One region of the Neorhizobium sp. LMR1-1-1.1 genome, then DNA from elsewhere that is predicted to be linked to it. Evidence: riboswitches for the same ligand, from Rfam matches in the RefSeq annotation. Region 1 holds a riboswitch; each other region holds the start of a gene.
The links. Region 1 has a riboswitch for thiamine pyrophosphate ahead of thiM (hydroxyethylthiazole kinase). Riboswitches for the same ligand answer to the same signal wherever they lie in the genome.
Positions count from the first base shown of each region.

Region 2: another riboswitch for thiamine pyrophosphate. It lies ahead of thiB (thiamine ABC transporter substrate binding subunit); the one in region 1 lies ahead of thiM (hydroxyethylthiazole kinase).
Region 3: another riboswitch for thiamine pyrophosphate. It lies ahead of thiC (phosphomethylpyrimidine synthase ThiC); the one in region 1 lies ahead of thiM (hydroxyethylthiazole kinase).

Region 1 covers NZ_JBEGHE010000001.1:1,560,986-1,568,661, reverse strand. The annotation lists gene MRBLMR1_RS07545 (methyl-accepting chemotaxis protein) at 1-2,475, shown strand, start outside; TPP riboswitch at 2,619-2,715, shown strand; gene thiM (hydroxyethylthiazole kinase) at 2,765-3,580, shown strand; gene thiE (thiamine phosphate synthase) at 3,577-4,212, shown strand; gene thiD (bifunctional hydroxymethylpyrimidine kinase/phosphomethylpyrimidine kinase) at 4,209-5,033, shown strand; gene moaA (GTP 3',8-cyclase MoaA) at 5,020-6,009, opposite strand; gene MRBLMR1_RS07520 (hypothetical protein) at 6,096-6,233, shown strand; gene MRBLMR1_RS07515 (gamma-butyrobetaine hydroxylase family protein) at 6,230-6,613, shown strand; gene MRBLMR1_RS07510 (monovalent cation:proton antiporter-2 (CPA2) family protein) at 6,638-7,676, shown strand, end outside.
Region 2 covers NZ_JBEGHE010000058.1:115,160-122,835, reverse strand. The annotation lists gene MRBLMR1_RS25785 (thiamine diphosphokinase) at 1-398, shown strand, start outside; gene MRBLMR1_RS25780 (ABC-F family ATP-binding cassette domain-containing protein) at 408-2,234, shown strand; gene MRBLMR1_RS25775 (response regulator) at 2,406-2,858, shown strand; gene MRBLMR1_RS25770 (VOC family protein) at 2,960-3,355, shown strand; TPP riboswitch at 3,583-3,688, shown strand; gene thiB (thiamine ABC transporter substrate binding subunit) at 3,728-4,732, shown strand; gene thiP (thiamine/thiamine pyrophosphate ABC transporter permease ThiP) at 4,760-6,379, shown strand; gene MRBLMR1_RS25755 (thiamine ABC transporter ATP-binding protein) at 6,372-7,079, shown strand; gene MRBLMR1_RS25750 (M48 family metalloprotease) at 7,396-7,676, shown strand, end outside.
Region 3 covers NZ_JBEGHE010000036.1:251,788-259,463, reverse strand. The annotation lists gene MRBLMR1_RS21600 (ABC transporter substrate-binding protein) at 1-794, shown strand, start outside; gene MRBLMR1_RS21595 (carbohydrate ABC transporter permease) at 887-1,786, shown strand; gene MRBLMR1_RS21590 (carbohydrate ABC transporter permease) at 1,783-2,658, shown strand; gene MRBLMR1_RS21585 (DUF5060 domain-containing protein) at 2,686-4,203, shown strand; gene MRBLMR1_RS21580 (ABC transporter ATP-binding protein) at 4,216-5,274, shown strand; TPP riboswitch at 5,373-5,484, shown strand; gene thiC (phosphomethylpyrimidine synthase ThiC) at 5,582-7,417, shown strand; gene thiO (glycine oxidase ThiO) at 7,417-7,676, shown strand, end outside.

The DNA of each region.
Region 1 (7,676 bases):
ATCGCGGGCGTGGGCCTTGCCGGATATTACACGGCCAATACTCTGAATGGCCATATGACCGTGACCCGCGCCACGATTGAGAACATCGGCGATTTCGAGCGCCTTCAGTCGAGTTTGCAGGAATATTCCGCGACGCCGAATGAAAAGACGCTTTCGGCACTAAGAGCCGATATCGACACCCAGCAACAGGGCGTCGGTGTGCTCGAGGGACTTCTGACAAGCGAAGGGGATCGATCACGGGTTGCACCGGTTATGGGGCTCGCCTCGGCAATGCGCAGTCATGTCGATGCGCTGTGGGCCGTCAAGCTGCTGCGGGACGAAACGGATGCGCAGATGGCCAGCGCCGCGACGGAAATCGATACGCTCGGCACGGAAGTGGAAGCGCAGGTGGGCAGCCTGCGCAAGCAGAGCGCCGGCAAGGAGAAATTTGCCAAGGGCATGTTGCTGGAAGCCTATGCCTATAACGCCATTTCGGGCAGGGTCTCGGACTTGCGTGAAGCAATGCGTCGTGCCGAAAGCGACGATGCGGCCATCAATACGGCCAAGCTCTACCTCGGCCCATTGGAAGAGGAATTCGCAAAGATCAGCACTCTCGTATCGGAAAAGGCGGGCAAGGCTTTCGATCCGGCGCGACAGGCCGCTGCCAGCTTGAAAGCGACCATTGCCGGCGAAGCCCCGATCGCCGACAAGGCACAGGCGGTGCGTGTTGGAACAAGTGCCCTCATGCCGATCCAGCGAGATTTGGATAATCTGTCCAACAGCCGGGCCGTAACGGCGGCTGAACGGTTTGTCGGTCTTGAAGGTGATGTGGCCGTCCAGCGTGAGCTGCTTGCCCAGACAGAGGATTCGCTGCGCAGGATCGATGAGCTCAAACTGCTTGTCGAGCGGATGAGCGGTACGATGAGCGAGGCTTCGCAGAAGCCGCTTCTTGAATCGACGGCGGGTTTGCGTACCGTCTCGGCGCGTGTTTCTGAACTTGCCAAGACCAACTTCACCATGGCTGGCTTTGCTGTGAAGCTGGAGCCGCTTCTCGCATCGCTGGACGCCGGATCGACAAAGCTGATCGTGATTGCTTCCGACTGGCAGAAGAAGAGGGCGGAAGCCACGGCCACTCTGACCGGCGCAATGGCCGGGCTGAAAAATTTCGTTGCCCAGGCTCAGGAAGTCGGCAAGGAAGACAGTGAGCGGTCGGCAAACCTTTCGGTCGTCGCCATGGTGGTCGGTACGATATTGGCGATCGCTGGCGGCCTGATGCTGGTCGAGACATTGCGCGGCCCTCTGCGCCGGGTGACCGAAGTGATGAAGCGTCTTGCCGACGGCGACCTGGAGGTTTCGATCGAAGGCCGCGAGCGTGGCGATGAGATCGGTGACATGGTTCGTTCCGTTACGGTATTCCGCGACGCTGCGAGAGAAAATGTTCGGCTGGAGCAGGAAGCCGCCGCCGCCCGGGAGCTCTCTTCGGCGGAAGCAGAACAGCGTGCCGGCGAACGTGCCCGCATCGCGGCCGATCAGCAGCATGCGTTGACCGCGCTCTCGGGCGTGCTCGGCAATCTGGCCGAGGGCGATCTGGCAACGGGGATGGACGAAAATCTCCCGGCAGATTTCGTCATGATGGCCAGAACCTACAATCAGGCTGTCGATGCTCTGCGTGCGACTTTGTCCGAAGTCGGTTTTGCGGCGCAGGAGATCAATGGCGGTACGGCCAATCTTTCCGCCTCCGCCGACGATCTGGCGAAACGCACGGAACAGCAGGCGGCAGCACTGGAAGAAAGCTCTCGGGCGTTGCGCCACTTGAGCGATGTTGTGCGCAGCACCGCAACCAATGCCCGTCAGACGTCTCAATCGGTCAACGAGACCGAAGAGTTCGCCGTCCGCTCAGGCGAGGTCGTGGCACGCGCAGTCAATGCCATGGGCGAGATCAGCCGCTCCTCCGACAAGATCAGCCAGATCATCGGCGTCATTGACGAGATCGCCTTTCAGACGAACCTCCTGGCGCTGAATGCCGGCGTCGAGGCTGCTCGCGCTGGTGAAGCAGGCCGCGGTTTTGCTGTTGTCGCCCAGGAGGTCCGCGAACTGGCCCAGCGCTGCGCGGGTGCGGCTCGCGAGATCAAGCAGTTGATTTCGGCAAGTGCAACGCAGGTCGAAAGCGGCGTGCAGCTCGTCGAGGAAACCGGCGAAGCACTCTCCAGGATCATTGCTCACGTCACCGATGTTCGAAAACTGGTGGCACAGATTTCCTCGGCTGCCGCAGAGCAGTCCACCGGCATCACGCAGGTCACGCAGGCTGTCAACGACGTCGAACTGATAACCCAGCAGAATGCCGCCATGGTCGAGGAGAACAATGCCGAAATACGTGGCCTGCGTCACCGGGTGGAGGATCTGACCCAGAAGATCGGCCGCTTCAGGACCAGCGACAGCAGCGGGACCTATTACCAGGAGCCTCAGCCGCGTTTGCACCGTAGCAGCGCCGCATGACGTGAAGGCAGATGCCCAGAACCTCGTGAAACTTCAAAAGCCGCCGCCAGATACGACGGCGGCTTTCGGGGCTAAGGCTAAGCCCGCATCTTGCCGCATTTGAGTAAAAAGGCTGGAATCGCGGATCATCATCCGGTAGTTGTTGATCATGACAGGGGCGTCCGGCGAAAGCCGGGCTGAGAAGTACCCTTTGAACCTGAACCAGATCATGCTGGCGGAGGGAGTCGTTCGGGTCTTCGTTCTTGACGTCGCATCCCCACGTCCACCTCCGCCTCAAAAGGAGGCGCAGATGGCAGACGAGTCCGCTCAATCATTGAAACCCGGCGCATTGCTGGCAGCGATGCGGCAGAAAAATCCATTGGTGCAGAACATCACCAATTTCGTCGCGATGAACATTGCCGCCAACGTGATGCTGGCTGCGGGCGCATCGCCTGCAATGGTGCACAGCCCGGAAGAGGCGGCGGAATTCGCAGGCATAGCGGCGGCACTGACCGTCAATATAGGGACCATCTCGCCGGACTTTTTCGACGGCATGAAGCAGGCCGCAGAGGCTGCAAGCGAAGCGGGAAAACCCTGGATACTCGATCCGGTCGCGCATTTCGCGACCGCCTATCGGCGTGCCGCCGTTTCAGCGCTTCTGGAGCACAGGCCGACGGTGATCCGCGGCAACGCTTCCGAAATCATTACGCTTGCCGGAGAGCATGCATCGGGGCAGGGGGTGGATTCCGGTGATAGCGTGGCTTCCGCGCAGGCTGCTGCCCGCGCTCTTGCCATTCGTCATGGCTGTGTCGTCGCCGTGACCGGGGAACGGGATTTCGTCACCGACGGTCATCGTGCCGTTCATGTTCTCGGTGGATCTGCGCTGATGCCGAAAGTGACGGCGCTCGGTTGCTCGTTGACCTGTGTCATCGGCGGTTTTGCAGCAACCGTGCCGGACAAGCCGTTTGAGGCAACGCTTGCGGCGCTTGCCTTGTTTGCTGCAGCTGGCGAACTGGCGGGACGGGACGCTCATGCGCCGGGGTCCTTTGCCGTGCGTTTCCTCGATCTGCTTGCGGAAGTGACGCCGGATGCCGTTGATGCCGTAGCGCGGGTGATACCGGCATGAAGCAGTTCGACCTTTCCCTTTATCTGGTGCTGGACCCGGATCTTTGTCGCGTGATCGGCATGGTCGAGACGGCGCGACTTGCCGTGCTGGGCGGGGCAACGATGGTGCAGTTGCGCGACAAGCAGGCAACGACCGCAGAGATGATCGCGACGGGCCTGCAGCTGAAGGCTGCCCTTTCAGGGGCCGGCGTGTCGCTGATTGTCAACGATGATGTGGAGGCCGCGCTCGCGATCGGTGCAGACGGTATTCATGTCGGGCAGGAAGACATGAATGCGACGGAGGTTCGAAAGCGTGTTGGCGATAGGCTAATCCTTGGTCTCTCCGTAGAGACGGAAGATCTGGCGCGACGGGTCGATCCGGCGGTGGTTGATTATGTCGGCGTCGGCCCGGTCTTTGCGACCGGCACGAAGCCGGATCACAAGCAGCCGATCGGTTTTGAAGGCCTTGCGCGGATCGTGGCGGCATCCCCGATACCCGCAGTGGCGATCGGCGGCGTCAAGGTTCAACATGTCGAAGAAATCTTTCGCGCAGGGGCAAAGGGTCTCGCGGTCGTATCTGCCATATGCGGATCGCCCGATCCCCAAGGTACCACACGATTGATCGCCGATAAAATTGCGGAGGCCAAGAAATGACGATTCGCAATGTCTTGTCGATTGCCGGCTCCGATCCATCCGGCGGCGCCGGCATACAGGCGGACCTCAAGGCATTTTCCGCCCGCGGCACTTATGGCATGGCAGCGCTGACGGCGTTGACGGCCCAGAATACGCAGGGCGTGACCGCCATTCATGCGTTGCCTCCGGAGTTCGTTCGCGCCCAGATCGAGGCGATTTTTGCCGACATAAGGGTCGATGCGGTGAAGATTGGCATGATCGCCAATGCGCAGATTGCGCGCACCGTTGCAGAATTGCTTGAGACCCATGCAATGGGTATTCCGATCGTGCTTGATCCGGTGATGGTCGCAAAGGGTGGCGCTCCGCTTCTTGCCTCCGATGCCGGTCAAGCGGTTATCGACCGGCTGCTGCCGCTTGCTTCCGTCATCACGCCGAACCTTCCCGAAGCTGCAGTCCTGCTGGGCGAGAATGAGGCTAAGACACGGGCGGAAATGGCCAGCCAGGCGACGGGTTTGCTGCAGCAAGGACCGGGTGCCGTGCTGATCAAGGGAGGCCATCTCGCCAGCGACGACAGTCCGGATGTACTGGTGGATGTTGGTGGCGTGACCTGGTTTGAAGGGCCGCGAACGACGACAAGGAACACCCATGGCACCGGCTGCACCCTGTCGAGCGCCATTGCCGCCGAACTTGCCAAGGGACGATCCATGGTGGAGGCGGTGAAGTTGGCGAAAGCTTATCTGGCCGAGGCTATAAACGCTGCCGACACCTTATCGGTCGGCAGCGGACACGGGCCGGTCAATCATTTCGTCGAGCTGTGGGAGGATGAGGTCACCCGCCGGTGACGCTCATGTGTCGCGCGACCGCGGGGCGTTTGTGAGTGCGGTCGATGATGAAGTCATGGCCTTTCGGCTTGCGGGTGATCGCTTCATCGATAGCATTGGCGAGGTAATCATCATCGTCAGAGCCGCGCAAGGCGGAACGCAGGTCCGCGGCGTCGTTCTGGCCGAGACACATGTAGAGCGTGCCGGTGCAGGTGAGACGTACGCGATTGCAGCTTTCGCAGAAATTATGCGTCATCGGCGTGATGAAGCCTAATCGTCCATTTGTTTCCTTTACCTCGACATAACGGGCGGGACCGCCTGTCTTGTAAGGAATTTCGGAAAGAGTGAACTGCTCTTCAAGGCTTTCCCGAACCTGCGACAGGGGGAGATAGCGGTCAGTGCGGTCCTCTTCGATCTCGCCCATCGGCATGGTCTCGATCAGCGTCAGGTCCATGTCCCGGCCATGTGCGAAACGGATCATTTCCGGGATTTCATGCTCATTGAAATCCTTCAGCGCCACGGCATTGAGCTTGATCTTGATCCCGGCTTTCTGGGCAGCATCAATACCGTTCATGACCTGACGGAAATTGCCCCAGCGGGTGATAGCCTTGAATTTCGCTTCGTCGAGCGTGTCGAGCGAAACATTGATGCGGCGCACACCGTTGTCATGAAGCTCTTGCGCATAACGGGCAAGCTGCGAACCATTGGTCGTCAGCGTCAGCTCATCGAGCCTTCCTGCATCGATTTGTTTTCCAAGCGCCTCGACCAGGAACATGATGTTCTTGCGCACAAGCGGTTCGCCGCCTGTGAGTCTCAATTTGCGAACACCCTTCGCGATGAAGGCGGAACAGAGACGTTCCAGCTCTTCGAGCGTCAGCAGGTCCTTCTTCGGCAGAAAAGTCATATTTTCTGCCATGCAATAGGTACAGCGGAAATCGCAGCGATCCGTCACTGACACACGAAGATAAGTCACCGCACGACCAAACGGATCGATCATCGGTGCCTGGGCCGATGCTGGATTGCCGAACAATGGTGGGGTAACGATGGAATTCAAGTCAATATACTCCTGATTGCCGGAATCTGGTGGTCATCATCGATGACGTCAAGCTTTATACCGACAAAGCGGATGGCACTTTGATCAAAACGGCGCGACGCGCAGGGTTGCGGCGAATTGATGAAATCCATAATCCTGAGCGGGTGAAATTGGAAGAGCGGATATGACCGAGGTTTCGAACGACAGCTGGCCCACCGAACTGCGTGTGGCCGAAGACAAGCGGACGTTGACGGTGACATTCGACGATGGAGCGCGTTTTGCGCTGCCCGCCGAGCGGCTGCGCGTTCTCTCGCCCTCGGCCGAGGTTCAAGGCCATGGTCCAGGCCAAAAGGTGACGGTTCCCGGCAAGCGTATGGTGGCAATCCGAAATTTGGTTGCGGCCGGAAATTATGCCGTGCGAATTGCTTTCGACGACGGACACGACAGTGGAATTTTCACCTGGCGTTATCTGCGCGAGTTGGGAACGAATGGTGACGATCTTTTTCGACAATACGAAGAGGATCTGGCTGCTAAGGGCCTGAGCCGAGACGGCGCGCGAGCGCGTTAACAGGATAAGCAAGGGGAAAAGCGGGTGGCGGCAGAATCGAATGCAGGTGAACTGGTACAGGTCGTGGCGCTTTTGGGCGCAGGCGTTATCGCCGCGCCGCTGTTCAAGCGTATAGGGCTTGGCTCGGTTCTCGGTTATCTGGCGGCAGGCCTGGTTGTCGGCCCATTCGGCCTGAAGCTGGTCTCCGATCCACAAGCCATCCTCCACATTGCCGAACTCGGCGTGGTCATGTTCCTCTTCATCATTGGGCTGGAAATGCAGCCCTCGCGCCTATGGAGCATGCGCAAGGATATATTCGGCCTCGGCGCACTTCAGGTTTGCGCCTGTATTGTGGCGCTGATGGCGATTGGAATGGGGTTTGGCCAGACGGCTCCCGTTGCCTTCGTGGCAGGGACAGGTTTCGTCCTGACATCGACGGCAATCGTCATGCAGATGCTGCAGGAGCGCAATCATCTGCATACCCCGAAAGGCCAACATATCGTCTCGATCCTGCTCTTCGAGGATTTGGCCATTGTACCCCTGCTGGCGATTGTCGCGCTCCTTGCTTCGCACGGTGAGACCGTATCCATCATGGAACGTTTCCAGTCTGTTGCTATCGGCTTCGCCGCGCTGGTGGCTCTCGTTCTTGCTGGACGTTATCTTCTCAACCCCTTTTTCCGGTTGTTGGCCAATTCCGGTGCCCGTGAAGTTATGACGGCAGCCGCCCTGCTGGTGGTGCTGGGGTCAGCGCTGCTGATGGATTTCGCCGGACTTTCCATGGCCATGGGCGCCTTCCTTGCTGGCGTTCTCCTGTCCGAATCCTCTTTCCGGCATCAGCTTGAAGCCGATATCGAACCTTTCCGGGGGATATTGCTCGGCCTGTTCTTCCTGGGCGTCGGCATGGCGGTTGATCTCGCAGTCATCGCCGCGAACTGGCAGCATGTCGTTCTTGCCGTGATCGCCTACATGATCGTAAAGGCACTGGTAATCTATGGTGTTGCCCGCCTTCTCGGTACGCCTCATCCGGAAAGTGTCGGCCGTGCGATCCTGATGGCGCAGGGCGGTGAATTCGCATTCGTGCTCT
Region 2 (7,676 bases), on a different contig from region 1:
CGGCCGAGGCGATCGAACGCGGCGCAAAGCGTCTGATCCTGATCGGCGCACTTGGCGGCGAGCGTTCCGACCACGCGCTGCAGCATCTTCTGCTTGCCATGAGCCTTGCCGAACGCGGCTTCGACATACTTCTCGCCTCGGGTGATGAAGAGGCCATTCCCTTTCTGCCGGGCAAAAAAGCGATCGACCTCCCCAAGGACGCGCTGTTTTCCGTCCTCGGCTTTTCCGCCCTGTCGGGCCTCGACATTTTGGGCGCAAGATATCCCTTAAAGGATTTCTCGCTGCCTTTCGGTTCATCCCGCACGGTTTCGAATGTTGCGGAAGGGCCGGTCGAATTCCATCTAAAGAGCGGCAAGGCGATGATCCTTGCCCGTCCCCACGATTTTTCCGGAGCATAAACGGTCCTCATGGCACCTCCCATTCTCAAGCTTGACGACATCTTCCTGAGCTTCGGCGGCGCGCCGTTGCTGAACGGCGCAGGCCTGCAGGTGGAACCGGGTGACCGCATCTGCCTCGTCGGCCGCAACGGCTCTGGCAAGTCGACACTTATGAAGATCGCGGCCGGCATGGTCGAGGCGCAGTCGGGCGAAGTTTTCCGTCATCCATCTGCGACGATCCGTTATCTCGAACAGGCTCCCGATTTCGCCGGGTATTCGACCGTGCAGGCCTATGCCGAAGCGGGCCTCGGTCCGGGCGACGATCCCTATCGTGTCACCTATCTGCTCGAACATCTGGGCCTGACCGGCGAAGAAGATCCGAACCGGCTGTCCGGCGGCGAAGCGCGCCGTGCAGCACTTGCCCGTGTCATGGCACCGGAACCCGATATCCTTCTGCTCGACGAACCGACCAACCATCTCGACCTGCCGACCATCGAATGGCTGGAAGACGAGTTGCGCAAGACGCGCAGCGCACTTGTCGTCATCAGCCACGACCGTCGTTTTCTTGAAAAGGTCTCCAACGCCACGGTCTGGATCGATCGCGGCACCGCCCGAAGGCTGTCTCGCGGCTTCGGCCATTTCGAAGCCTGGCGTGATCAGGTTCTCGAAGAGGAAGAGATCGAACAGCACAAGCTCGGCAAGGCGATCGAGCGCGAAGAGCACTGGATGCGCTACGGCGTTACCGCACGACGCAAGCGCAACATGCGCCGTGTTGGCGAATTGCAGGCAATGCGCGCCGCCTATCGCGGCCATAACGGACCGCAGGGCAGCGTTCAGGCCTCGGTTGCCGAGGGTCGCGAGTCCGGCAAGCTGGTCGTTGAAGCCGAAAACATCACAAAGGCATACGAGGAGCGCACAATCGTGGCGCCCTTCTCCATCCGCGTGCATCGCGGTGACCGCATCGGTCTGGTCGGCCCGAACGGCGCCGGCAAGACAACGCTCCTGAAGATGCTGACCGGCCAGCTGGAGCCCGACAGCGGCTGGGTCAAGCTCGGCACGAACCTGGAAATCGCAACCCTCGACCAGAAGCGCGAGGACCTCGATCCCGAGGATACCCTGTCCCATTATCTGACCGATGGTCGCGGCGAGACCCTGCTGGTCAACGGCGAACAGCGCCATGTTGCCGGTTACATGAAGGATTTCCTGTTCCAGCCTGAACAGATCCGCACGCCGATCAAGAACCTGTCGGGTGGCGAGCGCGCCCGTCTGATGCTGGCCCGCATGCTGGCAAGGCCTTCGAACCTCTTGATCCTCGACGAACCGACCAATGATCTCGACATCGAGACGCTGGACCTGCTGCAGGAAATCGTCGCTGGCTATAACGGCACCGTCATCCTCGTCAGCCACGACCGTGACTTCCTCGACCGGACCGTGACCTCGACTATCGCCCCGGCCACCCCGGATGCGCCCGATGGCCGCTGGATCGAATATGCCGGCGGCTACACCGACATGCTGGCGCAGCGCAAGGGCGCGCAGGAAGAGCGGAAAAAGGCGGAGAAAGCAGCCGAAAAGCCGAAGGCCGAAAACGCAGCCTCTTCCTCCGACGCACCCAGAGCCAAGGGAAAGCTCTCCTACAAGCAGAAGTTCGCGCTGGAGAATATTCCCAAGGAAATGGAAAAGGCCGAAGCCGAGATCGCTCTGCGAGAAAAGAAGATGGCCGATCCCAACCTCTTCACCAAGGACCCGGCAAGCTTCAACAAGTTGGCTGCCGAGATGGAAAAGCTGCGCGAAAAGCTGACCCAAATGGAGGAGGAATGGCTGGAGCTGGAAATGTTGCGCGAGGAAATCGAGGGTTGAGCACGATGCGACAGGCATCCGAAAATTAAATATTTGTTAGCCTTAACAAATATTTAATCAAGAAAATCAGTGTCTCGCCCCGGAACAATCCAGACATTCATCGCGTTTGGTGCGTGTCAGGTTGCTAAAACATGCAACTGGCAAAACCGAGATGAACTCTGGAGATGTCCAATGCTGACAAGTGTATCGCGTCGTCGGCTGGCAAATGAGGCGATGAATCAGCGCGTATTGATTATCGAGGATGAGTTTCTGATTGCGCTCGACGTGGCCGACACGATCGAGAACATGGGCCTGAAGGTGGTGGGGCTGGCGAATGCCCGCAAGCATGCACTTTCGCTCGCAGCCCATGCGGATATCGCGCTCGTCGATGTCAATCTCGCCGATGGCCGGACGGGACCGGAAATCGGCCGCGAACTTGCCGAACAATATGGCCTCACGGTCGTATTCATGACCGGCAATCCGGAAGATATCGCGGATGGCGTAGAAGGAACACTCGGCGTTCTGACTAAACCCGTCATGCCTGAAGTAGTCGAACAGACGATCGGTTATGCGATCGCCAACCGCCTCGGCGGCATGGCCATCGTTCCCCGCGAACTCAAGGTTTTTCGCGGAAACGCAAACTGAGTCAAAATTCCGGCATGGACTTGTCGAATCCGTGCCGCATCTTTCGTCCTTGGAGGAAGGGCGCCAGCTGATGGCGTCCATAATCAAGGAGGAATCGCGACATGCGGATGATTTTCGTGAACCTGCCGGTGGCGGATCTTCAGGCTTCAACGGCGTTTTACACGGCGCTGGGCTTCAACAAGAACCCCGATTTTTCCGATGACACCGCAAGTTGCATGGTCGTCAGCGAGCAGATCTACGTGATGCTTCTCACCCACGACAAGTTCCGCATGTTCATCAATGGCGATATCTCCGACGCCAGGAAGACGAAAGAGGTGCTGAACTGCCTTTCCGCATCGAGCCGCGACGAGGTTGACGGCTTCAAGGCAAAGGCGCTTGCCGCAGGAGGTGGCGAATGGAAGCCGAACATGGAAATGGGCCCTATGTACGGCTGCAGCTTCCAGGACCTCGACGGCCATGTCTGGGAAGTCATGTATATGGACATGTCCGGTGGGTGATCCACTGGCAATTGCGGCTCACCGATAAAAGCCCCCTCCCAACCATCCCCACAAGGGGGAGGGCTAACCTCGACGTGTCGCTTATGCCCGATTGGAAACAAGCGGGTGCGGCGGTTTTTTGTCCCCCTTTTTGGCGGAGATGGCCGGCAGGCCAGAGGGGAATTTTCATGAAGAGAACGATTGTGTTGCCCCTCTTGCCAGCATGAAGCGAGACCGGTAAATCTTTGCACGCTCTAACGGGGTGCCCTGCGTCTGCTGGGCTGAGAGGCGAAACGCCAACCCGCGGAACCTGATCCGGCTAACACCGGCGGAGGGATTAGACGGCTCGCAACCAGCGCCTATTCCCCACATCGACATTTTGAGGAGGCGCTGATGCGCGGGATTTCGAATTTTCTTCTGGCCGCCACGGCCATGCTTTTTACCCCTTTTGCTGCTGAAGCTCAGGACAAGACGCTCACCGTCTATACCTATGAGAGCTTCACCTCCGACTGGGGTCCCGGCCCGAAGATCAAGGCCGAGTTTGAAAAGACCTGCGCCTGCACCGTCAATTTCGTCGGCGTTGCCGATGGCGTGGCGCTTCTCACCCGTCTAAAGCTGGAAGGTACGGGATCGGAAGCCGATATCGCGCTCGGCCTCGATACCAGCCTGATCTCCGAAGCCAAAGCCACCGGCCTTTTCGAGGCGAACGGCGTCGATGCAGGCGCCGTCAAGGTTCCCGGCAATTATGCAGACGACACGTTCATTCCCTATGACTACGGCCACTTCGCCGTCATCTACGATACGCAAACGATCAAGAACCCGCCGAAGAGCCTCAAAGATCTGATCGAGGGGGACGCTTCGCAGAAGATCGCCATTCAGGACCCGCGCACCTCGACGCCGGGTCTCGGCCTTCTGCTCTGGGTAAAGTCCGTCTATGGCGACAAGGCGCCGGAAGCCTGGGCGAAACTCAGGGACCGGGTTCTGACCGTCACTCCCGGCTGGTCGGAAGCTTATGGCCTGTTCACCAAGGGCGAAGTGCCGATGGTGCTCTCCTATACAACCTCGCCGGCCTATCACATGGTCGAGGAAAAAAACGACCGCTATCAGGCCGCAAGTTTTTCGGACGGCCATTACATCCAGATCGAAGTCGCCGGCATGCTGAAACACGCCCGGGATAAGGATCTGGCGAAAAGCTTCCTGACGTTTCTGATATCGCCGGCCGCACAGGATATCATTCCGACCACCAATTGGATGATGCCAGCCGCCGCCGCCCCGCTGCCTGAGGCTTTCGACAAGCTTGTAAAGCCGGAAAAGACGCTGCTGATCGGCTCCGACGAGGTTGCGAAGAACCGTCAGGCTTGGATCGACGAATGGCTGACCGCCATGAGCAAGAAGTGACATGTCGAAACGGGCGGAATATCGCATTTGCTGACGACTGCTGAAAGACGACGCGGCATCGTTGCTGGCCTTGTCGTGCTTGCCGCCGTCATAGTCTTTGTCGGCACGGCGATCGCGACGCTGCTGGCCTGGGATGGCGATCAATCGGCATCCCGGCTTTTCACCGCCTATACCTGGAGCATTCTGCGCTTCACGCTTTGGCAGGCGGCCCTGTCGACCTTGCTGTCGGTTGCCTTCGCCATTCCGGTAGCGCTGGCACTGGCTCGCCGCCCCCGCTTTGCAGGCAGAGCCTGGATTCTTCGCCTCATGGCCTTGCCCATGGGCCTACCGGCACTCGTCGGCGCGCTCGGCCTCCTCGGCGTCTGGGGCAGGCAAGGAGTTTTGAACGGCTGGCTTACTGCCGCCGGACTGGAACACCCGGTCAGCGTCTACGGCCTTTCCGGCATTCTGCTTGCCCACACTTTCTTCAATATCCCGCTTGCCGTGCGCCTGCTGCTTGCCGTACTTGAGCGACTGCCGGCGGAGTACTGGCTTCTGTCGGCCAGCCTCGGCATGAAACCGCTCTCGATCTTCCGCTTTGTCGAATGGCCGGCGCTCGCGCGTGTCGTGCCAGGCGTCGCGGGGCTGATCTTCATGCTCTGCGCCACCAGCTTCACGCTAGTCCTCGTGCTCGGCGGCGGCCCGGCTGCAACCACGCTGGAAGTGGCGATCTACCATGCCCTGCGCTTCGATTTCGACCCGCCCCGCGCGGTCGCACTCGCCTTTCTGCAGATTGCCCTCACCGCAGCCGTGATCGGCCTCATCGCGTTTCTGCCGGCGGCAACCGATACGGTCTGGACCGCAGGCCGAAAGGTCTTGCGCCTCGACGGGCGCTCATCCGCATCCCGCCTGTGGGATGGCCTCATCATTGCTGTCGCCGTCATCTTCGTCGCCTCGCCGCTCTTCTCGGTTTTGGTCGCTGGCCTTCGTGCGGATCTCTGGAAACTCGTCAACGGACCACGCTTCATTCAGGCAGCCACGACAAGCCTTGTGATCGCCGTAACCGCCGCAGTGATCGCCGTCTCCGCATCGCTCGCCATCATCACGGCGCGGCAGGCGATCAGGGACCGGCGTGATCCCAATATTGCTGCACGGCTTCTATCGACCTCGCTCGCCGGCACATCCTCGCTTGTGCTCGTCGTCCCGCCAATCATTCTCGGCACCGGCTGGTTTTTGGTGCTTCGGCAATTCGGCAATGTCGCAGCGTTCGCCCCCTTTCTCGTCGCCTTCATCAATGCTCTGATGGCATTGCCCTTCGCCGTGCGGGTGCTCGAACCGGCACTGGATGACCACCACCATCAGACCGCCCGGCTGGCCACCTCACTCGGCATCAGCGGCCCTGCCAAGTGGCGGCTAATCGATCTCCCCGTCCTGACACGCCCGATACTCACCGCCCTCTCCTTCGCTATGGCACTTTCCCTCGGCGATCTCGGTGCGGTTGCCCTGTTCGGCTCCAGCGAGCTCGTCACCCTGCCCTGGCTGGTCTACAGCACGCTATCGAGTTACAGAACAAATGATGCGGATGGGCTGGCGCTGATCCTCGGCGTGATCTGCCTTGCCCTGACCATACTCGGCACCGCGGGCAAAAAGGAAAACGCGAATGCATGACGGCATCGTCCTCGACAAGGTCGCGCTGACGCTCGGCAAGACGAGTTTCGCTTTCGATTGCCGCATCGAACCGGGCGCAGTCACCGCGATCGCCGGCCCGTCGGGCGCAGGAAAATCGACGCTGCTCAATCTGATTGCCGGTTTCGAACGTCCGCAATCAGGCCACATCCTTATCGCCGGAATCGACCAGACCTTGAGCCACCCGTCGGAAAGACCGGTCTCGGTAGTCTTCCAGGATCACAACCTCTTCGCCCATCTCGACATCTTCACCAACGTCGCGCTTGGCCTCAACCCGTCTTTGCGGCTTTCCCCGCAAGACAGGGACCGCGCCGAAAACGCCTTGGTGCGTGTTGGTCTTGCCGGATTCGGCAAGCGCATGCCGGGCTCGCTATCGGGAGGAGAAAAACAGCGGGCAGCATTTGCCCGGGCTTTGCTGCGCAACAAGCCGGTGCTCCTGCTGGACGAACCCTTCGCAGCGCTAGACACCGATCTGCGTCTGCAAATGTCCGCCCTTCTTCTTGACCTGCATAAGGAAAATGCAAATACCGTGGTCATGATAACCCATGACCGCGAGGAAATTGCCCGCATTGCAGATCGCATCCTGCATGTCGAAAAGGGGCAGATCGCTACCGACGAAGCAAAGGCGGATTACCTTTCGCGATTTGCCGCACCCGTTTCGGCCCTATCCGGCACTGTGTGAACGAAAGTCATCAAGCGTGCATGGGCACCGCCACAATTTGGACGTGGCCCAATGGCATCGGCGTTCAAGTTTATTTTCTTTTCATACCCAGTAGGCAATACATATTCATTTAGGAATATCTGTGCAGTTGGCGCGAAAGACGGTAAGCGACAACGGGCGGAAGACGAAGCCAGACGCGACGGCAGGATGCCGAAGTGTAATTCCGGAGATGGTAGTGCAGGCGAAGACTGTAAAGACGGATCGTGCCAGGTGGCCGAGATTTTGGCAGCGTAGCCGCGCATTCCGTTCCGCAGCCACACTCTTTGCCGTCACCTCGATGCTTTACGGCTGCCAGTCGATCTTCGACCAGGCCTATACACCCAATGTATCGCCGTCGGAAAACCCGCAGACTGTCGACCAGGTTCAGAAGAATGACCCGCGTGCCGCAATGGGCGCCCGCGAGCATCCGCGCATTGTCGCAAGTTACGGCGGCGAATATCGCGATGCGAAGACCGAGCGTCTGGTCGCGCGTATCACCGGTGCATTGACGGCCGTTTCGGAAAATCCAACCCAGTCCTTCCGCATCACCATTCTGAATTCGCCGGCAATCAACGCCTT
Region 3 (7,676 bases), on a different contig from region 1:
AGGCGATGTTCGAAAAGGCGGGCATCACCCAGGAGCCGAAGACCTATGACGAGCTGGTCGAGGCTGCAAAGAAGCTGAAGGCAGCCGGTATTCCGGCCTTCACTTTCGGTGGCTCGGTCAACTGGCACCTGATGCGCCTGATGGACGAAATTCTCGAAACGACCTGCGGTGCGGATGTCCATGACCAGCTGAAATCGATGAAGGCGGACTGGAGCAAGACGGAATGCGCCACCAAGGCCTTTGCCGAGATGAAGATGTGGGGACAGAACTATATCCTTTCGCCGTTCATGGGCGTCGACCAGAAGCAGTCCTTCACCCTGTTCCTGGCAAAGCGCGCTGCGATGATGCTCGAAGGTGACTGGCTCGTCTCGCAGATCAAGGAAGGCGGCAACGTCGACGACTACGACGTTTTCCCGTTCCCCAACGGCACCGGTCGCCTCTATGGCTTCGCCGAATATTTCTACATTTCGTCGAAGACCACCAAGGCGGATCTCGCCGCCGAGTTCATCAACTCGTTCACCTCGACCGAATTCCAGACGCAGATTGCCGGCACGTTCGGTGCGCTGTCCGTCAACAAGGAAGTGAAGCTCAAGGACAATGCGTCGGATTTGCACAAGGAGTGGACGCAGATATTCGCTGACGCGAAGGGCACGTTCGTCAACGGCGACCAGGCATTCCCGCTCGATGTGACGACAGAATACTTCCGCGTCATCAACGATGTCGCGGCAGCAAGGATCGAGCCTCAGGCGGCAGCGGCTGCAATGCAAACGTTTATCGGCAACCGCAAGAAGTAAATCAGGCTTGTGCCTGATCTCTCCGCGGCGTCTTCGCCGCGGAGACTGTCGACCTGCGTTGCAGGTCAGGACTCGGGATAAACGGGTTTCCAATGTTCAATTCGAAAATCATGCAGTCCTCACGGGCGCAAGCCCTGATGCTTATCGGCCCGGCGCTGGCGGTTTATGCCACCTTCGCCATCTGGCCGATGATCGAAGTCGTGTTCCTGAGCTTCCAGCACTGGAACGGCCTCGATCCGCACAGGGAATGGGTGGGGCTTGAGAATTACCGCTACATTTTGACGAATGACGCGGTGTTCTGGGTTGCCCTGCGCAACACCATCACCTGGACCGTTCTTGCCGTCATTTTCCCGCCCACGATCGGCCTGCTGCTGGCGCTCGGCCTCAATCAGCAACTCTTTGGTCGGGTACCGATGCGCGCCGTCTATTATTTGCCGGTCATCATCGCACCGATCGCGGTCGCGACGATCTGGCGATGGATGTATGACCCGTTCTTCGGCCTGTTCAATCAGGTCCTCACCAGTCTGGGCCTGCAGTCGCTGATCAGCGACTGGCTGGGTGACCGCGAGATCGCTCTCTATTCGATGTTCGTCGCTTATACCTGGCAGTATGTCGGCTTTTCCATGGTGCTTTTCCTCGCCGGCCTGCAGAGCGTCGATCGTTCGCTTGTCGAGGCCGCACGCATCGATGGTGCGAGCCGCTGGCAGGTTTTCCGGCATGTGACGCTGCCGGCGCTGCGGGTAACGTTGGCGATCGTCCTCGTCCTGTCGACCATCTCCTCCCTCAAGGCCTTCGATATCGTCTACGGCATGACCGGTGGTGGCCCGGCCCAGTCGACACAGATGCTGGCTCTATGGGCCTTCATGCAGTCGATGCAGATCTTCGATTTCGGCAGAGGCTCGGCGATTTCGGTCATCCTGCTTCTGGTCACGCTGACCATCGTAGTTCCCTACCTGCGCTGGTCGCAACGTGATGAAGGAGCAGGCGAATGACTGCTATAGCACCCCGCCAGGAAGACGACGCCTTGCTGCTCAAGCCGCGCCGGGACCCTTTTCTGATCATCCTCTGGATAATCCTCGTCACCTTTGCGCTGGTCTGGATTGCGCCCGTCGTTCTGATCGCATTCACGGCGCTCAAGTCGAATGCCGAGGTTATGGCAACAAGCGCCTTCACGCCGCCGGAAGCCATCGCCTGGAACAACTTTTCCGGCGCCTGGGCGCGCGGCAATTTCGAGACGACGTTCAAGAACAGCGTCATCATCACCGTCATCAAGGTGCCGCTCGGCCTGATGTTTTCGGCGATGGCCGCCTATGCTCTGGCAAGGATCAGGCTGCGTTTCGGCAAACTGCTGCTTTTGTTCTTTCTCTTCGGTGCGATGATCCCGTTCCAGGTCATGCTGGCGCCGATCTTCACCCTGGTGAACGGTTTCGGCCTGATCGATACCTATCCCGGCGTCATCCTGCCTTATCTGGCCTTCGGCGTGCCCTATCAGGTCTTCATTCTGCACGGCTTCTTCAAGGCGGTGCCGAAGGAGTTGTCGGAAGCGGCGCTGATCGACGGGGCCTCGCATGTCACGGTTTTTCGCCGGATATTCCTGCCGATCTCGCTGCCGGTGCTGGCTGCGCTTCTGATCCTCGATTTCGTTTCCACCTGGAACGAATTCGCCATGGCGCTGGTGCTGCTGCAGGACCGTCACATGTGGACCCTGCCGCTCGGCCTGATGTCCTTCCAGGGGCAGTTCTCGACCGATTACGGCCAGCTGAATGCGGCGATCGCGATGACCGTGTTCCCCGCCATCCTCGTTTACATGATCTTCCAGAGATACTTCGTCAGCGGACTGACTTCAGGTGCGGTCAAGGGCTGAAAATCCAATCATATTCAGGAGTTAGAAATGTCAGAACAAGTGAGCCGCTGGGATGTCTTCGAGTTTTCCGCCAAGGGTCCCGCAGGCGGCAATCCCTATCTCGACGTCAGTTTCGCCGCGACGTTTTCGCTCGGCAATCGCGACGTAACGGTTCCCGGTTTCTATGATGGTGACGGCGTCTACAAGGTACGCTTCTGCCCGGACACCGAGGGTGCCTGGCGCTTCGTAACGACCGCCAGCGACAAGGCGCTGGCAGGCCTGAACGGCTCTTTGACCGTTGGTCCGGCCAAGTCGGGCGTTCACGGCCCGGTGCGGGTGCGCAACCAGTTTCATTTCGCCTATGCCGACGGCAAGCCATACCTGCCCTTCGGCACGACCTGCTATGCCTGGACGCACCAGACGGTCGAGCTGCAGGAGCAGACCTTCAGGACGCTCGAGACGGCGCCGTTCAACAAGATCCGCATGGGCGTATTCCCGAAAGACTATATCTACAACACCAACGAGCCGCTCTTCGACGTCTATGAGAAGCGCGCCGATGGCAGCCATGACATGGACAGGCCGAATTTCGAATGCTTCCGGCATTTCGAAAACCAGATCGGCCGTCTGATGGAAATGGGGATCGAGGCCGATATCATCCTCTTCCATCCCTATGACCGCTGGGGCTATTGCACGATGACGGAGGAGCAGGATTTCCGATATCTCCGTTATATCGTCGCGCGTATCGCCGCCTACCGAAATGTCTGGTGGTCGCTCGCCAACGAATACGACTTCCTTCTCGATACGAAGCCGATGGAACGCTGGGACCGCTTCTTCCAGATCATCGAGGAAGGCGATCCGCTGCGCCATCCGAAGTCGATCCACAATGGCGATGTGGACAAGAATTACGATCACCGCAAACCTTGGGTGGATCACGTCTGCATCCAGAACTGGGACGTCAAGAAGACGCTCGACTGGCGCGCCGCCTATGGCAAGCCTGTCGTCAACGACGAGCCCGAATACGAAGGCAATATCCCGAAGGAATGGGGCAATATCGATGGCCACGAACTGATTCATCGCTACTGGCTGACGCTTTGCCGTGGCGGCTATATCGGTCACGGCGAAACATTCCTCGATGCCAATGACGAACTCTGGTGGGCAAAGGGCGGCGTGCTTCATGGCGAGGCATCGGCGCGTATCGACTTCCTCCGCAAGATCTTCGAGGAGGATGCCGTCAATGGCCTGACCCCCATGCTGGAACGGGGCACGACCTACAAGCGGGTATCCGCGGCTCAGGATGGCGACGTCCGTTACATCTATTTCGGCGAGCATCAGCCGGTCGAATGGGCGCTCGGCCTGCCGGAAGAAGATGGCGACTGGGAAATCGATCTCATCGATGTCTGGAACATGAGCATCACGCCGCTGGAGAAGGGGCCGCTGCCGAAGGTTCACCCGCAGCGCATTACCGGTGGTTCTCATATCACCAACCAGTTTGCCGCCGCGTTCGGGCTGACGCTGCCGGGCCGGCCATATCTTGCTGTGCGCATACGCCCACGCAAGACGCATTAGAGAGGTATCATCATGGCGACGGTTCAAGTCTCCGATCTGCGCAAGAGCTTTGGTGCGCTCGAAGTGGTCAAGGGTGTTACGATCGACATCCGGGATGGGGAATTCCTCATCCTGGTTGGCCCGTCAGGCTGCGGCAAGTCGACCCTTCTCAGAATGATCGCCGGCCTCGAGGACATATCCGCAGGGCGTATCGATATCGGCGGGCGTGTGGTCAACACGCTGTCGCCGAAGGAACGGAACATCGCCATGGTGTTCCAGAACTACGCGCTCTATCCGCAGATGACGGTCGCCCAGAACATGGGCTTCTCGCTGGAAATCTCCGGCATGAAAAAGGCCGAGATCTACAAGAAGGTTGCGGAAGCATCCGAAATTCTCGGACTGACCCCGCTCCTGCAGCGCAAGCCGTCGCAATTGTCCGGCGGCCAGCGCCAGCGCGTCGCCATGGGCCGCGCGATCGTTCGCGATCCCGACGTCTTCCTGTTCGACGAACCGCTTTCCAACCTCGATGCCAAGCTGCGTGTGCAGATGCGCGCCGAGATCAAGGCGCTTCACCAGAGACTGGCGTCGACCATCGTCTATGTCACCCACGACCAGGTCGAGGCGATGACCATGGCCGATCGAATCGTCGTCATGCGCGGCGGCTGCGTCGAACAGATCGGCACCCCGCTGGAGCTGTACGACCGTCCGGATAACATGTTCGTGGCCGGCTTCCTCGGATCGCCTTCAATGAATTTTCTGCGCGGCAAGATCGAGGGCCAGTCCCTTCTTATTCCGGGCGGAGAGCGACTGGTGCTGCCATCGCTGCCGAAGGGTGGAAGCAGTGGTGACGTCGTGGTTGGCATCCGTCCGCAAGGCTTTGCCGTAGGCACGCAGGATGGCGCCATGGCGACGATCAAGGTGGTTGAGCCGACCGGCGCAGACACGCATGTTCTGGCCGATGTCGGCGGCACGGAAGTCACCTGTGTCGTCAACGACCGGGTGGATTTTGCGCCCGGTGAGGAGATCCGTCTGTCGATCAGTTCCGCCAAAGTCCACTTCTTCGATCCCGCGAGTGAAGTGCGGCTCGATTGAGGTAAAACCGACTGCGAGCCCGCGAGATTGAGCCCTCCGATTTCCCGCGGTGCTTGCATCACCTACTTGACCCGCTAGCTCGCCTGTCATAGCCTCATCGCATTCACCAGGGGTGTCCCGTCAAGGGGCTGAGATTCTGCTATCGCGCGCAGTGACCCGTTGAACCTGATCCAGTTCATACTGGCGTAGGGACGGTGCAAAACGCTGCGATAATTCTCAAATCCGTAAACCGGATTCCGTGATCGGCGTTCTTCCATCTTTCCGGCTCTAGGACTGGGTCTCCAACCTTGAAACTTGGAGCCTCACGATGAATATTGCCGCCAAAAATCAAAGCCCGACCGTTACCTCGGGCGCATTTCCGGCTTCCACCAAGATCCATGTTGCGGGCAGGGAATATCCCGATCTCCGCGTGCCGATGCGCGAGATCGCGCTTCACCCGACATCCGGCGAGCCGCCAGTCCTAGTCTATGACAGTTCCGGCCCCTATACCGATCCTGCCCATATCGTCGCGATCGACCAAGGCCTTCCGCGCCTGCGCGAAAACTGGGTTCTTTCTCGCGGCGATGTCGCCCGATACGAGGGGCGGCACGTCAAGCCGGAGGATAACGGTTTTGCCACCGGCGAGCGGCTGACGCCCGAGTTCCCCATCCGCAACATGCCGCTCAAGGCGAATGCAGGCCGTGCGGTTACCCAGCTCGCCTATGCGCGCGCAGGCATCATCACGCCCGAAATGGAATTCATCGCCATCCGCGAAAACATCGGCCGGCAGGCTGCGAAGGAAGCCCTGACGCGGGATGGCGAAAGTTTCGGTGCGCATATCCCGGATTACATCACGCCGGAATTCGTACGCCACGAAGTTGCGGAAGGCCGCGCCGTCATTCCGGCAAATATCAACCACCCCGAAAGCGAACCGATGATCATCGGCCGCAATTTTCTGGTGAAGATCAACGCCAATATCGGCAATTCCGCCGTCACCTCGTCGATGGCGGAAGAGGTGGAAAAGATGGTCTGGGCGATCCGCTGGGGCGCCGATACGGTCATGGATCTTTCGACCGGCCGCAACATTCACAATATCCGCGAATGGATCATCCGCAATTCACCGGTGCCGATCGGCACGGTGCCGCTCTATCAGGCGCTGGAAAAGGTCAACGGCATTGCCGAGGATCTCACCTGGGAGGTCTATCGCGATACGCTGATCGAGCAGGCCGAGCAGGGCGTCGATTATTTCACCATCCATGCCGGCGTGCGGCTTTCCTATATCCACCTCACCGTCAATCGCGTCACCGGCATCGTTTCGCGGGGCGGGTCGATCATGGCCAAGTGGTGTCTGCATCATCACCGCGAGAGTTTTCTCTACGAGCATTTCGACGAGATCTGCGACATCGCCCGCGCCTATGACGTGACCTTTTCGCTGGGCGACGGCCTGCGTCCCGGCTCGATTGCCGATGCCAATGATGCCGCGCAGTTCGCCGAACTGGAGACACTCGGAGAACTAACGAAAATCGCCTGGGAAAAGGATTGCCAGGTGATGATCGAAGGCCCCGGCCATGTGCCGATGCACAAGATCAAGGAGAACATGGACAAGCAGCTGAAGACCTGCGGCGAGGCGCCGTTCTATACGCTCGGTCCGCTTACCACCGATATCGCGCCCGGCTACGATCACATCACCTCGGCCATCGGGGCTGCGATGATCGGTTGGTTCGGCACCGCCATGCTCTGCTACGTCACGCCGAAGGAACATCTGGGCCTGCCGGATCGCGATGACGTCAAGACCGGTGTGATCACCTACAAGATAGCAGCCCATGCCGCCGATCTGGCAAAAGGCCATCCGGGGGCGCAGCTGCGCGACGATGCCCTGTCGCGCGCCCGTTTCGAGTTCCGCTGGGAGGACCAGTTCAATCTGTCGCTCGACCCGGATACGGCGCGGAATTTCCACGACGAGACGCTTCCCAAGGACGCACACAAGGTGGCGCATTTCTGCTCCATGTGCGGGCCGAAATTCTGCTCGATGCGGATCTCACACGATATCCGCGCCGAGGCGCAGAAGGAGGGGCTTGAGGCGATGGCGGCGAAATATCGCGATGGTGGTGATCTCTACATGCCGGTGGAAAACCCATTGGCAAATGCCGGGAGTGAGGCCTGATGTCTCTGTTTCTCGTCAAAGGGGCCGGCGTTGCCGGCCTCACGGTGGCTTATGAACTTCTCAGGCGCGGCGAAGATGTCGATATCGTCGATTATCAGGATACGATCGGGCAGGGCGCATCGCATTTCGCCGGCGGCATGCTGGCGCCCTATTGCGAGCGTGAGGCGGCGGAAGAGATCGTGCTGACACTCGGGCTCGATGCCGCCGATTGGTGGGACAGGGCGGTGCCGGGTGCGGTCATTCGCAACGGCACGCTGGT